Regions from separate parts of the Nonomuraea coxensis DSM 45129 genome, predicted to be linked through region 1. Evidence: riboswitches for the same ligand, from Rfam matches in the RefSeq annotation. Region 1 holds a riboswitch; each other region holds the start of a gene.
The links. A riboswitch is a leader RNA that binds a small molecule or an ion and turns the genes downstream of it on or off. The one in region 1 is predicted to bind cyclic di-AMP.

Region 1 (3,186 bases):
GGGAGCCAGACCGGTTCCGTCTGCCCTGCTGCTGCGCCGCCTTGGTCGCGCCTAGATTACGAATCATGGGTTTTACCCGTTGAGGTGAGACCCCACCCGCCACTTCTGTACTATTCGCCCCAGATGTTTACCCCCTGGGAGGCGACGCAGTGAGGTTTGGCCGGGTGCCGGTGGCCGCGGGGATCGTGTTCGGACTGGTGCTTTCCCCCACCGGGGCCGCGATCGCCGATCCCAGACCCACCCTCGCCCAGGCCAAGGCCAAGCTGGAGAAGCTCAACGACAAGGCGGACAAGGTCGTCGACCGCTACAACACGGCCACCGAGCGGTACAAGAAGGCGAAATCCACCTACACCGGCCTCAACGACAGCTACAAGCGCAAGCTGGCCACCGTCGCCGACCTGCGCGCGCAGGTGATCACCATGGCCGTCGACAGCTACCAGCTCGGCGGCGACATCACGTCCCTGCCGGGATTCCTCGGCGCCGACGACCCCGACGACTTCCTCGCCCGCCTCGCGCTGACCGGCCAGGTCTCCAAGGAGCGGGCCGAGAAGCTGAACGCCTTCGACCGGGAGAACCGCGGGCTCAAGGCGGAGCGGGACAAGGCGGAGAAGGCCCTGGAAGTGGCCGACAAGGAACGCGACGGGGTCCAGAAGGAACGCGCGGAGATCCTCAGGCTCATCGCCCAGCAGAAGAAGCTGCTGGAGAAGCTGAACGCCTACAACCCCGGCAACCCCAACAGCGCCGGCGTGAAGTACACCGGCTCGGCGTCGGGGAACGCGGCCACGGTGCTGCGCTTCGCCTACGCGCAGGTCGGCAAGCCGTACGTGTTCGGCGGGACGGGCCCGGGCGGCTGGGACTGCTCCGGCCTGACGCAGGCGTCCTGGCGGGCCGCGGGCGTCTCGCTGCCGCGTACGACGTGGCAGCAGTGGGCGTGGGGGGCGAGCCGCCGGGTGAGCCTGGACGCGCTCCAGCCCGGTGACCTGATCTTCAGCGAGGGGCTGGGACACGTCAGCATCTACGCGGGCAACGGGCAGATCGTGCACGCGCCTCAGACGGGCGACGTCGTGAAGATCGTCAAGCTGTCCGCGTACGGGCGGCGGCTCGTCGGCGCCATCCGCCCTTGACGCCCCTCAAACTGCCATAAACCCGGCAAATCACACCTTACTCGGCTGTGTTCTGAGAAGTGTGAGTATGGTCACATTCCGGTAACGGAGCTCGGGGTTCCAGCAGGGGTTTCCGTCCTGACTCGACCCCCTGTCTGATCTTGACAAGCCGCCGTCCGCTTTGCCGATCCGTGACCTGTCGGCGTAGCTTCTGGCCTCGCGGTGACACGCCATGTCGCCGCGATCTTCATCCGCCGGTCGCCCCCCGCACATCCCCTTGAGGACACCTCGCAGGGGCGGCGACCTGCCGAATCCGTGCGGCCAGGAGCACGGAGCCGGGGAACCACCGATCCCACTCCCTAGGGGATCAGGGGTGAATCGGCGCTGCTCGAAAGCGCCGTAGGGCTACTTCCAGGCCCGAATCCGTCAGCTAACCCGGTAGGCGTTCGTGGAAGTCTCAAGGAGAAATCCTGTCTACCTCCCCGCACAACCCCCGTCTGTCCCGCCTTGCCCTCGGTGGCGTGGCGCTCACCATGACCGTGACGGCCGGAGGCGCCATCCTCCATGCCCCGACGGCTCAGGCGGCGACGACGAGCGACGCGGCCATCACCTCGGCGACCACGGTGCAGACCATCACGACGTCGTCGAAGTCGGCCAAGACCGCCAAAGCCGTCAAGACCGCCAGGTCGGCCAAGGCGCGCAAGGTCGCTCGGCAGCAGGCGAAGGCCCACCGGGCCGTCGCCGTGGCCAAGAACCAGATCGGCGACCCCTACCGCTACGGCGGCACGGGTCCCGGCTCGTTCGACTGCTCCGGACTCGTCCAGTACGCCTGGAAGAAGGCCGGGGTCAGGCTCCCGCGCGTGGCGAGCAGCCAGTTCGCCCGCACCCGGACGAAGGTCTCCTGGAAGAAGCTCAAGCCAGGCGACCTGATGTTCTTCAGCGGGCTCGGCCACGTAGGCATGTACGTCGGCAAGGGCAAGATGATCCACTCGCCCAGGACCGGCGAACGGGTGCGCATCGACAAGCTGAGCGGATGGCGTAAATCGTCCTTCGTCGGCGCGGTACGTCCCGGTATGTGACCACAGCCCCGCCCCGATCCCCGTACGGGATCGGGCGGGGCTGTCGCCTTTCCGCACCCGGGCACCCGTCCCGCCCGGCTACCATCGTGCATCGTGTCCGAGCAGGTGAGCCGACGCCGGCGAGCCGCACCGGCGGCCCTCGTGCTCCTGGTGCCGCTCCTCGCCGCCCTCGCCGTCGTCCCGGCCGCGAGCGCGCCGCTCGCGCCCGCTCCCGCGCCGCCTCAGGGCGCGGCGCCCGGTCCGTGGCCGGGGGAGACCGTCACCGTCCGAGGGACGCGATCGGTGGTCGTCGGGCAGACTTCCGAGCCGGCCCCGCCCGCCTCGCCGGCCCCGCCCGCTGTGTCCGCCTCGTCCGTCTCGCTCGCCGAGCTGGCGCGGCTGGCCGACGCCGCCGCGCTCCGCGTCGGGGCGGTCCTCGGCGAGCCCGTACGCCCTCTCGTCGTCGTCCCCGCCTCGGCCGCCGAGGCGGCCCGCCTGGCCGGGACGGGCCCGATCGACGGGCTGGCCGCGCTGGCCGACGGCGACCGGGTGATCGTCGTCCCCGAGGTCTTCGCCCGCCTCAACCCCACCGGCAGGGACGTCGTCCTGGCCCACGAGCTCACCCACGTCGCCGCCGGCACCGACCGCCTCCCGGTCTGGCTGTACGAGGGCTTCGCCGACTACGTCGGCTACCGCGACTCGGGGCTGCCGGTGCGCACGGCCGCCGCCGAGCTGGCGGACGAGGTGCGCGCCGGACGTCTGCCCGGCGCACTGCCCGGCTCCGCCGCCTTCGCCGCCGACGGGAGCGACCCGGCGCGGCTCGCGCGGGCGTACCAGGAGGCCTGGCTGGCGTGTCGCTTCCTCGCGGACCGGTTCGGTGAGGGGAGCCTGGTACGGCTTTACCGTGAGGCCCAGGTGATCGGCGCCGACCGGGCGCTCGCCGGGCTCGGGCTCTCCACGGCCACGCTGACGGCACGGTGGCGCGCGTACGTGCGCGAACAGCTCGGATAAGAGGGGGAGGCAGA
Region 2 (3,186 bases), 4.2 Mb from region 1:
CCACGCGGGCCACGTCCTGCCCGATGTCGATGACCATCCGCCCGGTGCCGTCGCGTACCTGCACGCCCGCGCCCAGCGCCGCCGCGAGCCCGTGCGGGACGAGCATGAGCCCGCGGGCCTCGGCGTCGTAGGCGACGTCCCGAAGGGCCGCCTTGTCGATGGACGTGGCGCCCTCCGGCAACGCCATGACCAGGCGCGGACGGGCCGCGAAGGGCCGCCGGTGCACCTTGCGCAGGAAGTGCCTGACCAGCCGCCGGGTCAGCTCGCCGTCGCCCGGCAGGCCCGCGCTGACGGGCCGGCAGGTCTCGTGGCCGCTCGTGGGGTCGGCCTCCGCGCCGTACTCCACGATCTTGCCTGTCCTGGCGTCGCGGACGACGGCGGAGGGCTCGTCCAGGACGATGCCCCTGCGCTTGGCGTAGATCCGCGTGCGCGCGGCCCCCAGATCCACGGCCAGGTCCAGGCCGAGGACACTCATGCCTGTCCAGGCGATTTGTCCATCATGTCGGGATTTGTATCCGCTCGTACCCCAACGCAACACCAGGAACCGAGCGGTACCCCTTTACCTGACGGACCGGTTTCGCGTCGTAAGGGACACCGTGCGAAGCTGGGGGTGTCCCAACACCATGGAGGTCCTCAATGGCGGAATCACCGGAGCCGGAAGTCAGCGAAACTCCCGAGGACGAGATGAAGCGCAAGTTCCGCGAGGCGCTTGAGCGCAAGCGTGGCCAGCACGCGGCCGGCGGCGCGGGTGGCAGGGGCGGCGATCCGTCGAAGATCCACGGTACGCACGGCCCGGCCGCGAACAAGCGATCCTTCAGGCGCAAGAGCGGCGGCTGAGTCAGCAGGTCCGGCAGGTCCGGTAGCCCAGGGAGGGCGCGGTTATTCCGCGCCCTCCCTTTTCTTTGCCCGGCGGCCAGGTAGATCTTTTGTCCGATTCGTGACGATTCGTTTGCTTTCGTCCCTGTGTGCGTGGTTAAGTGTGGCCCATTCAACCAGCCGAATCCCGAACCTCTCGGGAACCGGGGACCCAGTCCGTTGGGGTGAATCCGGCAGCACGCCGGTAGGGCATCTCCTCGTCCGAACCCGTCAGCTAACCCGGTAGGCGTGATGGAGAGGACCCCCGCATGTCGTACCGCGTCACACCCCCGGACACCGGATCCCCACCGGCCGAGATTCCCGACAGCGTAGTGCCGGCCGCCCGCTGAGCGGCTCTTCGTCCAGGCTCCTCCGCGCTCCGCGCAGCCTCCCCCGTCAGGTGTTCTCCCCTGGCTGCGCCCTTCTCCCCTGAGCGCGTGTCCCTGTCCCTCGCAAAGGACCTCACTGCTCCATGTCTGCTTATTTCGGCCTGCGCTCCTGCGCCGTGCTCGCCGCCTGCTCGTTCGGCGCGCTCACCGCCGTCTCCGCCCCCGCCCACGCTGACACCGACGAGAAGATCCTGCTCAAAGGCTCGACCACCGCCTCCTACTTCTGGGACGACGGCTCCGGCAGGGCCGGGGACACCGGCCTGCCGGCCAGCGGCAAGCCGATGCAGAAAGGGCTGGCCGCCAGCCCGAGCTGGCCCCTGCTGACCGAGGGCTACGTGATGTACAAGGGCAAGAAGATGCCCTTCTTCGTGGGCGACCGCGGCCCAGGCGTGCCCTCCAACCGGGGCATCATGCTCGACCTGGACGCCAAGACCTTCGCCGAGCTGACCGGCGGCCGGTTCAACTCCGCCACGCTGGGCGTGGACGGCATCGGCGGCCAGGGCCACATCAAGGTCGACTACGTCATCACCAAGTGGGGCCCCGGGGTCGGCAAGAAGAACCACCCGGTCCCCTTCTCCACCGGCGCCTGGTCGCGGCGTGACAACAACCCGGCCGAGCCCCCGAAGGTCCTGGCCGAGGAGAAGCCGGCGACGACCGGGACCGCGCAGCCGGCGAAGGTCAGGACGAAGACCGGCACGCAGAGCGCGGCGAAGGCCGTGCAGGAGAAGGCGGGCCAGTCAGAGACGCCGGCGCAGGGCGTGGCCGGCGGTTCCGCCGGTGGCGCGGCCGTCCAGCTCGCGGCCGGCCAGGCCGGGACCGTCCGCCAGGGCGAGTCCGCGCAGGCGGGCACCGGCGTGGGCGGCGCCCTGCTCTGGGCCGCCCTGGCCCTGGGAGGCGGGGCCGTGGTGCTGGGCGGTAACCGCCTCCGGCGCCTGCTCAAGCGCGGCGCCTGAGCCGGCGCCGGCATCCGCTCAGAACGCTTTACGTCACCGGACCAGAATGAGATTCTGGTCCGGTGACGACCCGCGTAACCGCCAACGGCATCGACATCGCCTACGAGAGCTTCGGCGACCCCGGAGGCCGCCCGCTGCTCCTCATCATGGGCCTCGGCGCCCAGCTCATCCACTGGGACGAAGGGCTCTGTGAGCTCCTGGCCGAGCAGGGACACCACGTGGTCCGGTTCGACAACCGCGACGCGGGGCTGTCCACGCACGTCGGTGGGGCGGGGGTGCCCGGCGCGGGCACGGCTCCGCCGTACCTGCTGGACGACATGGCCGAGGACACCGCCGGCCTCATGGACGCCCTCGGCTGGCCGCGGGCCCACGTGGTGGGCGCCTCGATGGGCGGCATGATCGCCCAGACGCTGGCCATCCGCCGTCCGGAGCGCGTGCTGACCCTCACCTCGATCATGTCCACCCCCGGCCCTGAGATCGCGCCGCCGACGGCGGAGGCCGCCGCGATCCTCATGGCCCGGCCGGCCGCCGACCGCGACGGCGTGCTGGAGCAGGCCGTACGCACCTGGACAATGATCGGCTCGCCCGGCTACGAGCTGGACCACGAGCGCATCACCACCCTCGCGGGACTGGCCTACGACCGCTGCTTCGACCCGGCGGGCACCGGCCGGCAGCTCGCCGCCATCATGGCGTCCGGCAGCCGGGTCGAGGCGCTCGGCCGGCTGACCGTGCCCACCCTGGTGCTGCACGGCGAGGCCGACCAGCTCGTCCCCCTGGCGGGCGGCGAGGCCACCGCGGCGGCCGTCCCGGGGGCTCGCCTGGTGACGTACCCGGGGATGGGGCACGACCTGCCGCGCGCGCTCTGGCCCGACATCGTCGCCGAGATCACCAAGCACACCACCGCCTGAACGCGCCGCGGCCCGCGCCCCCCGCACGGAGGGCGCGGGCCGCGCGGTGCTCAGACCTCCAGCTTCTCCTCGATGCCGCGG
Region 3 (3,186 bases), 1.7 Mb from region 1:
CTCGCCTTCGACAAGCTGGGCGTGCACCGGCTCTACGCACGGCTGGATGTGGAGAACACCGGGTCCGTGCGGGTCTGCGAACGCCTCGGGATGCGCCGGGAGGCGCACCTGGTCGAGAACGACCTCGACGGGGATCGCTGGGGCAGCGAGTACATCTACGCGGCACTGTCCGCGGATCTCGGCGGTCGATCAGGCGATTGAGCCCGACGCCGCCTGCGGTTCGCGATCGGCGGGCTACCGCTGATCAGTGCACTCGGCCTCCAACCAGTCGCTGTCGCAGCTGGTGGAATCTCCGATCACCTGACATGTGGCCTGCCCCCGGCTGGGATTGCGATCAGGGAGTGGAAGCCGCTTCGCGTTCGGCGAGGTACTCGTCGAGGAGGGTGAACAGGGTGTCGATGACGAGTTCTTCCTGATCGGCGGAGAGCTCCCAGTGGTCCCAGGTGGCGAGAGCGATGTGGCGTACCTGTCCTGACCAGTGGTGACTGCAGGTCTCGCCGCGACGGGCGATGAGCCATTCCGTCCACCCCCGCAGGCCAGGGCCGCCGTGGCGCTTGGCGTGCTGGTCATAGCCTTCAAGGAATGCCTCCAGGCCTGCCAGTCGACCGCCGATGACGAACATCCCTAGGCGGCGTCTGATGGTGGCGAAGTACTCGCGCTCGCTCATCTGGGTGAGGGGCTTGGTCATGAACGATGTTCTCACCTGCCCAAGGCGCTCGGCAGGCGGATCGAGGAGCAGGTCACGCTGATGCGCCGGCTCTGGCCCATCTCGCCATCGGCACGATGCGGGCGGGCCGTGGCCGCCGCGCTCGGACCGGAACGCGGCTGAGAGCACACCGGCACGTTACCTTCGCCGCCCGTCATGAGGATTTCGTGACCGGGGAATTACGCAGGTCAGAGGGGTGTTGTACAGTTCCGTGGGCAGGCCCAGACCTCAGCCTTGGAGCGAGTGACCAGAGGGCCGCGCTCACCTGCGTCCGCATCGCGGGCGCCGCGTTCGATCCCACTCCCACCGCGGGCGTCCGATGCCCGTGGCCGCTGAATCCGCCACTGGCGGAACCGGGGACCCGTTCTCCACCGGGGTGAATCGGCACGTCCGCGTGCCGTAGGGCAGCTTCCGCACGCCCGAACCCGTCAGCTAACCCGGTAAGCGGCATGGAAGCGCAAAGGAGCAGTCCCTTCATGGCCATCAGCCGTTTCATCCGTGCCCCGAAGCTGAACGCCGCCAAGCTGGCGCTGAGCGGCGCCCTCGCCGTCTCCGCCCTGGGCGCCACCGCCGCCGTGACCGCGGCCGCCGACAGTGCTCCCGCGCGGCCCGCGGCCGCCGCCGCCGCCCAGCAGGGCGTCAGCAACCGCGACGCGCGCGTGAACGTCACCGCCCAGCAGGTCCTTGACCTCGCCCGCGCCCAGGTGGGCACGTCCGAGAACACCGCCGGCGGCGGCACCAAGTTCCAGCGCTGGTACGCCGACTCGGCCCGCGCCGGCGAGACCGTCGTGCGCGACGGCGGCAACAGGAACGCCTACCTGAACGCCCCCTGGTGCTCGATGTTCGTCTCCTGGGTCGGCGAGGAGAGCGGCGCCCGCTCGCAGGTCGGCTGGGACGCCTACACCGTCGCCCACGCCAAGTGGTTCGCCGCCAACGACCGCTGGGGCAGCGAGGCCAGGCCCGGCGCCGTCGTGTTCTTCTCCTGGAGCGGCAGCAAGAGCCTGAGCGCCATCGACCACGTCGGTTTCGTCGTCAAGGACAACGGCGACGGCACGATCTCCACGATCGAGGGCAACACGGGCAATGGCAAGGTCGAGGAGCGGGTCCGCCCGACCTCGCAGGTCGCCGGCTACGGCTACCCGAACTACGCCGCCTGACCCTCCTCGATCCTCGGGCTCACTCCTCGGGCGGCCAGTTGCGCAGCACGGAGTCGAGGGCGTCGAGGGTTCTCGCCCAGGACACGTCCGCCTCGCGCGCGGTGCGGCTGAAGCCGCCCTGCGTCTCCAGGCTGACGAAGCCGTGGAAGGTGCTGTGCAGCATGCGCACGGCGTCGGTCTGGGCGGGCTCGGGCAGGTCGTAGCCGCGCAGGATGGCCCGGGTCATCTCGGCGTGCCTGCGGGCGGCGCTGGCGTGGGCGGTCTCGTCGTCGAGTTGGATCTGCGCGGCGGCGTACCTGCCGGGGTGTTCCTTGGCGTAGCCGCGGTAGGCGTCGGCGAAGGCCACCAGGGCGTCCTTGCCGGCGCGGCCGGCGAGGGCGGCGGCGGCCCGCTCGGCGAGCTCGGCCAGCCCCAGGACGGCCACCCGTACGCGCAGCTCCTGGACGTCCCTGACGTGGGAGTACAGCGCGGCGGGCTTGACCCCGAAGCGGCGGGCGAGCGCCGAGACCGTCACGCCGACCTCGCCTGCTCCCTCTACCTGCGCGGCCGGAAGGAGGCCGCGGGCGGCGGCGTCGTGGACGAGTCCCTCACCCTGGACGACAAGCTCGCCCGCACCCGGCGAAACCTGGACGCCTTCCTGGACAAGGTGGCCGCGTGACCCCCGGTCAGCGCGCGCCCGTCCGGAAGGCGTCCGGAACGAGGCGCGGTAGGACTGCGGCGTGACGCCGGCCACGGCCTTGAACCGCTCGCGGAACGCCGTGGCCGATTTGTCGTTCTACGCGCCCGGCTGCGGGGGGCCGCCCCCGCCGGTCAGCCGCGCGCCGAAGGACCGGAGCGCGGCGCGGAAACGGGCCGGCTCCTCGACGGTGAAGGGGGCGTCCAGGAACGCGAGGCTGAGCAGCAGCCACTGCCAGGTGTCGAGCGCCAGCACGGCCCTGGTCCGCCGCTCCCCCAGTGCCTCCAGGTCGGCGTCCTGGTAGGCGAACGCGTCGGCGACGTCGGCCAGGGGCGCCTCGACGGTGAGGACGACGCGCTCGCGGTCCTTGCCGAGGCCCTGGCGCAGGTAGTCGAGCGCGGTGCCGGCGGGCAGGGGGCGGGGCTCGTACGTGCTGGTGGAGACGCGCAGGCCGGTGACGCGGTCGAGGCGGAAGACCCGCCAGTCGTCCTTGGCGGTGTCCCACGCGAGCAGGTACCAGCGCAGGTTGTGGTGCACGTGCCGGTAGGGCTCCGCCCGGCGGGAGGTGACCGCGCCGTCCTTGCCGGTGTAGTCGAAGGCGACGACGAGCCGGCGCTGGATCGCCTCGGCCAGCTCGGCCAGGACGT
Region 4 (3,186 bases), 3.5 Mb from region 1:
AGCCCTGCTGGCCGTAGTCGGGCTGGGACTGCTGCTGCTGACCGTACTGGGGCTGCTGCTGGCCGTAGCCCTGCTGCTGCTGGTTGTAGGGGGGCTGGCCGAAGGCGTCGTCCGCGCGGTAGCCGACCACGGTGGCGTCGGGGTCGGGCTCGCCGGGGTGGCGGCCCTGGTGCTGCTGGCCGTAGGGGGGATTGCCGGGCGCGGAGTTCTCGCCGGATTCGTCCTGTGGATACGGCGGCTGTCCGGTGCTCACCGTGTCACCTCGCTTCGCGTGCGCATGTGGCACGTGTCAGGGCACATGCCTGTGCTGCCCAACGTATCGACATAGGTATCAACAATCACCTTTCCAATTGGTCAAGGTCCGCGTCACCCGATGTCAGATGGAGCAGCATGCGGGTGTTGCCCAGGGTGTTCGGCTTGACGTGCTCCAGGTCGAGAAACTCGGCCACACCCTCGTCGTACGAGGCCAGGAGTTCGGCGTAGACCTCGGGTGAGACCGGTGTCCCCTGGATGGGCCGGAACCCGTGCCTGGCGAAGAATTCGATCTCAAAAGTGAGACAGAATACCCGCCGCAGACCCAGATCCTTGGCCTGCTGGATGAGCGCCTCCACGATCCGGTGGCCGATTCCCATGCCCCGGCACTCCGGATCGACGGCGACCGTGCGGACCTCGGCGAGATCCTCCCACAGGACGTGCAGGGCGCCGCATCCGGCGACCCGGCCGCCGAGGTCGGCCACCCAGAACTCCTGTACGTCCTCGTACAGCGTCACCGTGGTCTTCTCCAGGAGCCGGGGACCCGCGCCCGCGTAGGTGTCGACCAGGCGCCTGATCCCGCGGACGTCGGGCGTGCGGGCACGCCGGACCACCACCGCGGTCTCGGGCACTGTCAACTCGGCCACCTGCTCCATGGCTCTCCAGAGTACAGATGTCATTACGGCTCGGACCTAACTCCCTCAAGCGGCCCCGCTGCGGGGCCCGCCGCGGTCGTCTCCAGGCCCAGGTCCGGCGTCCGCCGACGCCAGGCAGAACCAAGGGCAAAGAGGACATAAAGTCTCTTCTGTACGCTTGATCACGAGATCACCTTGTGACCCTTCAGTTGTGAAACCTCAACAGATCAAGCAGTTCTGGTTGAGCAGGAACCGGGAGTGCATTAGTGTCCAGCGACGACGTTCCCCGCGTGTCGCGCGGGAGCCACGCCCAATTCCCGCAAGGGAAGCCGGGGACCCGCCGATGGCGCCCGCCGCACGCCATCACTGGGGTGAATCCGAATCGTTCGGTAGGGCTCCTCCGGCCCGAACCCGTCAGCTAACCCGGTAGGCGTCGAGGAAGGGAGCTGGTTGGTGAAGCGCACGCGCACGCGTGGGGACGAGAGGACGGCGGGCGGGGACGCCCGCCATCGAGAACGGTTCCGGCGGCCGTTCCGCCTCGGAGCGGCGGCCCTGCTGGCCGGCGCGTTACTGGTGGCCCCCATCGCCCCGGCGTCCGCTGAGCCCAAGCCGTCGCTCAAGGAGCTGTCGGACAAGGTCGAGAAGCTGCACGTCGAGATCGAGACGCTCACGGAGCAGTACAACGGCCAGCGGGAGAAGTACAAAACCGCCAAGAAGGCTTCGGACGCCGCGCAGAGGACCCTGGCCGACAGCCAGGCCGATCTCGCCGCCAAGCGCGCCAAGGCCGTCATGCTCGCCCAGAACGCCTACATCACCGGCGGGCTCAACCGTTCCCTCGCTTTCATGCAGTCCGACGACCCGGAGGAGTTCCTCGACCGGGCGGCGACCACGCACGCGCTGGAGACGCAGCAGAGCGAGGAGGTCAACCAGCTCCTCAAGGCCATGGACGCGGCCACCCGCGCCGAGGCCGGCGCCAAGGCCCGCATGGAGGAGCTGCGCGAGATCGTCGCCGACCTCGACGCCAAGCGCGACAAGATCACCTCACTGATCACGAGGACCGAGAGCAGCCTCTTCCGCCGCGCCCTCGGCGAGGCCGGGCGGCCCGGCACCCGCGCTGTACGGGTCAACCTGCCGATCCCCGGCACCGGCAAGGCCGCGGCGGCCGCCAGGTGGGCGCTCACGCAGCAGCTCAAGCCGTACGTGTGGGGCGCGGAAGGCCCCAACTCCTACGACTGCTCCGGCCTGGTCATGGCCGCCTTCCAGCGCGTCGGCATCTCCCTGCCGCACTACACCGGCGACCAGTGGACCGCGGGCCGGCACATCTCACGCGAGGAGATGCGCCCCGGCGACCTGGTCTTCTTCTACAGCGACCTGCATCACGTCGGCATCTACATCGGCGGCGGCATGATGGTGCACGCCCCGCGCACCGGCGACGTCGTACGGGTGGCCGCGCTCGGCAACCGGCCCTTCGCGGGCGCGGTGCGCATCGCCGACTGAGCCGGCTGAGCTGACTGAGCCGACTGAGCCGGCTGAGCCGACCGGCCACCCCGCCGGGCACAGGCGTGTCGTCAGATCAGATGAGCTGGCGGCGCGCCGCCCAGGCGACGGCCTCGATGGCCGTCGCGACGCCGATGCGATCACAGATGCCGCGCAGTCTCCGGCGTACGGTGCGCCCGCTGATGTCCAGACGTCTCCCCACCCGGTCCACCGTGACGCCCTTGGCCAGCTCGCCGAGTAAAGCCAGATCCGCGTGGCTCAGCTCAACGCCTTCAGTGAGCACTTCCATCGGGAGCCCTCCCCCCCAACAGCAGAATGTGGACCTCACAACGCGCCAAAGCCGCTCGTCTCGCAGAAGGTAAACGCATCTCCGAAAGGTCGTCAAGCGTGATAAACCCCGCCCTTGACGAGCGCTATTGACATGATCGCCCATATGTGACGTACTCGCCATATGCCGACCGGATGCTGGACGCGCGATGACCGATGTCGTTGATCAGCCCGGGGGCGGCCCTCCCTCCCCCTCGGGTCCGGCGGACGTTCTGGGTTTTGATCCCGCGGATCCCGGTTTTCTGGATGATCCCTATGCGCGTTACCACGCACTGCGCGAGCGCGGGCCGATCTTCCGTACGCCCGCCGGGCTGTTCGTCCTGACCGGTCACGAACTGTGCGGCGCCATGCTCCGCGACCCCCGCTTCGGGCACGGCCCGAATCCTGTCAATCGCGTCAATCCAGGTCAGCCCGTCGAGTCATTTCTGCGTATGGATCCGCCCGATCACACCCGGTTACGCGGTCTGGTCAGCAG

Region 2: another riboswitch for cyclic di-AMP. It lies ahead of Nocox_RS43435 (hypothetical protein); the one in region 1 lies ahead of Nocox_RS14770 (C40 family peptidase).
Region 3: another riboswitch for cyclic di-AMP. It lies ahead of Nocox_RS22930 (CHAP domain-containing protein); the one in region 1 lies ahead of Nocox_RS14770 (C40 family peptidase).
Region 4: another riboswitch for cyclic di-AMP. It lies ahead of Nocox_RS43865 (C40 family peptidase); the one in region 1 lies ahead of Nocox_RS14770 (C40 family peptidase).

What each region holds. Positions count from the first base shown of each region.
Region 1 covers NZ_CP068985.1:3,174,603-3,177,788, forward strand. The annotation lists gene Nocox_RS14760 (NYN domain-containing protein) at 1-55, shown strand, start outside; gene Nocox_RS14765 (C40 family peptidase) at 150-1,124, shown strand; cyclic di-AMP (ydaO/yuaA leader) riboswitch at 1,399-1,563, shown strand; gene Nocox_RS14770 (C40 family peptidase) at 1,625-2,182, shown strand; gene Nocox_RS14775 (gluzincin family metallopeptidase) at 2,276-3,172, shown strand; gene Nocox_RS14780 (M48 family metallopeptidase) at 3,186-3,186, shown strand, end outside.
Region 2 covers NZ_CP068985.1:7,325,171-7,328,356, reverse strand. The annotation lists gene Nocox_RS34305 (rod shape-determining protein) at 1-475, opposite strand, end outside; gene Nocox_RS34300 (DUF5302 domain-containing protein) at 637-837, shown strand; cyclic di-AMP (ydaO/yuaA leader) riboswitch at 985-1,120, shown strand; gene Nocox_RS43435 (hypothetical protein) at 1,328-2,197, shown strand; gene Nocox_RS34290 (alpha/beta fold hydrolase) at 2,260-3,105, shown strand; gene Nocox_RS34285 (hypothetical protein) at 3,156-3,186, opposite strand, start outside.
Region 3 covers NZ_CP068985.1:4,874,264-4,877,449, forward strand. The annotation lists gene Nocox_RS22920 (GNAT family N-acetyltransferase) at 1-201, shown strand, start outside; gene Nocox_RS22925 (hypothetical protein) at 335-688, opposite strand; cyclic di-AMP (ydaO/yuaA leader) riboswitch at 1,027-1,168, shown strand; gene Nocox_RS22930 (CHAP domain-containing protein) at 1,183-1,863, shown strand; gene Nocox_RS22935 (TetR-like C-terminal domain-containing protein) at 1,883-2,377, opposite strand; gene Nocox_RS22940 (FBP domain-containing protein) at 2,318-2,521, shown strand; gene Nocox_RS22945 (helix-turn-helix transcriptional regulator) at 2,639-3,186, opposite strand, start outside.
Region 4 covers NZ_CP068985.1:8,758,532-8,761,717, forward strand. The annotation lists gene Nocox_RS41050 (RDD family protein) at 1-253, opposite strand, end outside; gene Nocox_RS41055 (amino-acid N-acetyltransferase) at 339-908, opposite strand; cyclic di-AMP (ydaO/yuaA leader) riboswitch at 1,185-1,335, shown strand; gene Nocox_RS43865 (C40 family peptidase) at 1,341-2,384, shown strand; gene Nocox_RS41065 (LuxR C-terminal-related transcriptional regulator) at 2,461-2,673, opposite strand; gene Nocox_RS41070 (cytochrome P450) at 3,143-3,186, shown strand, end outside.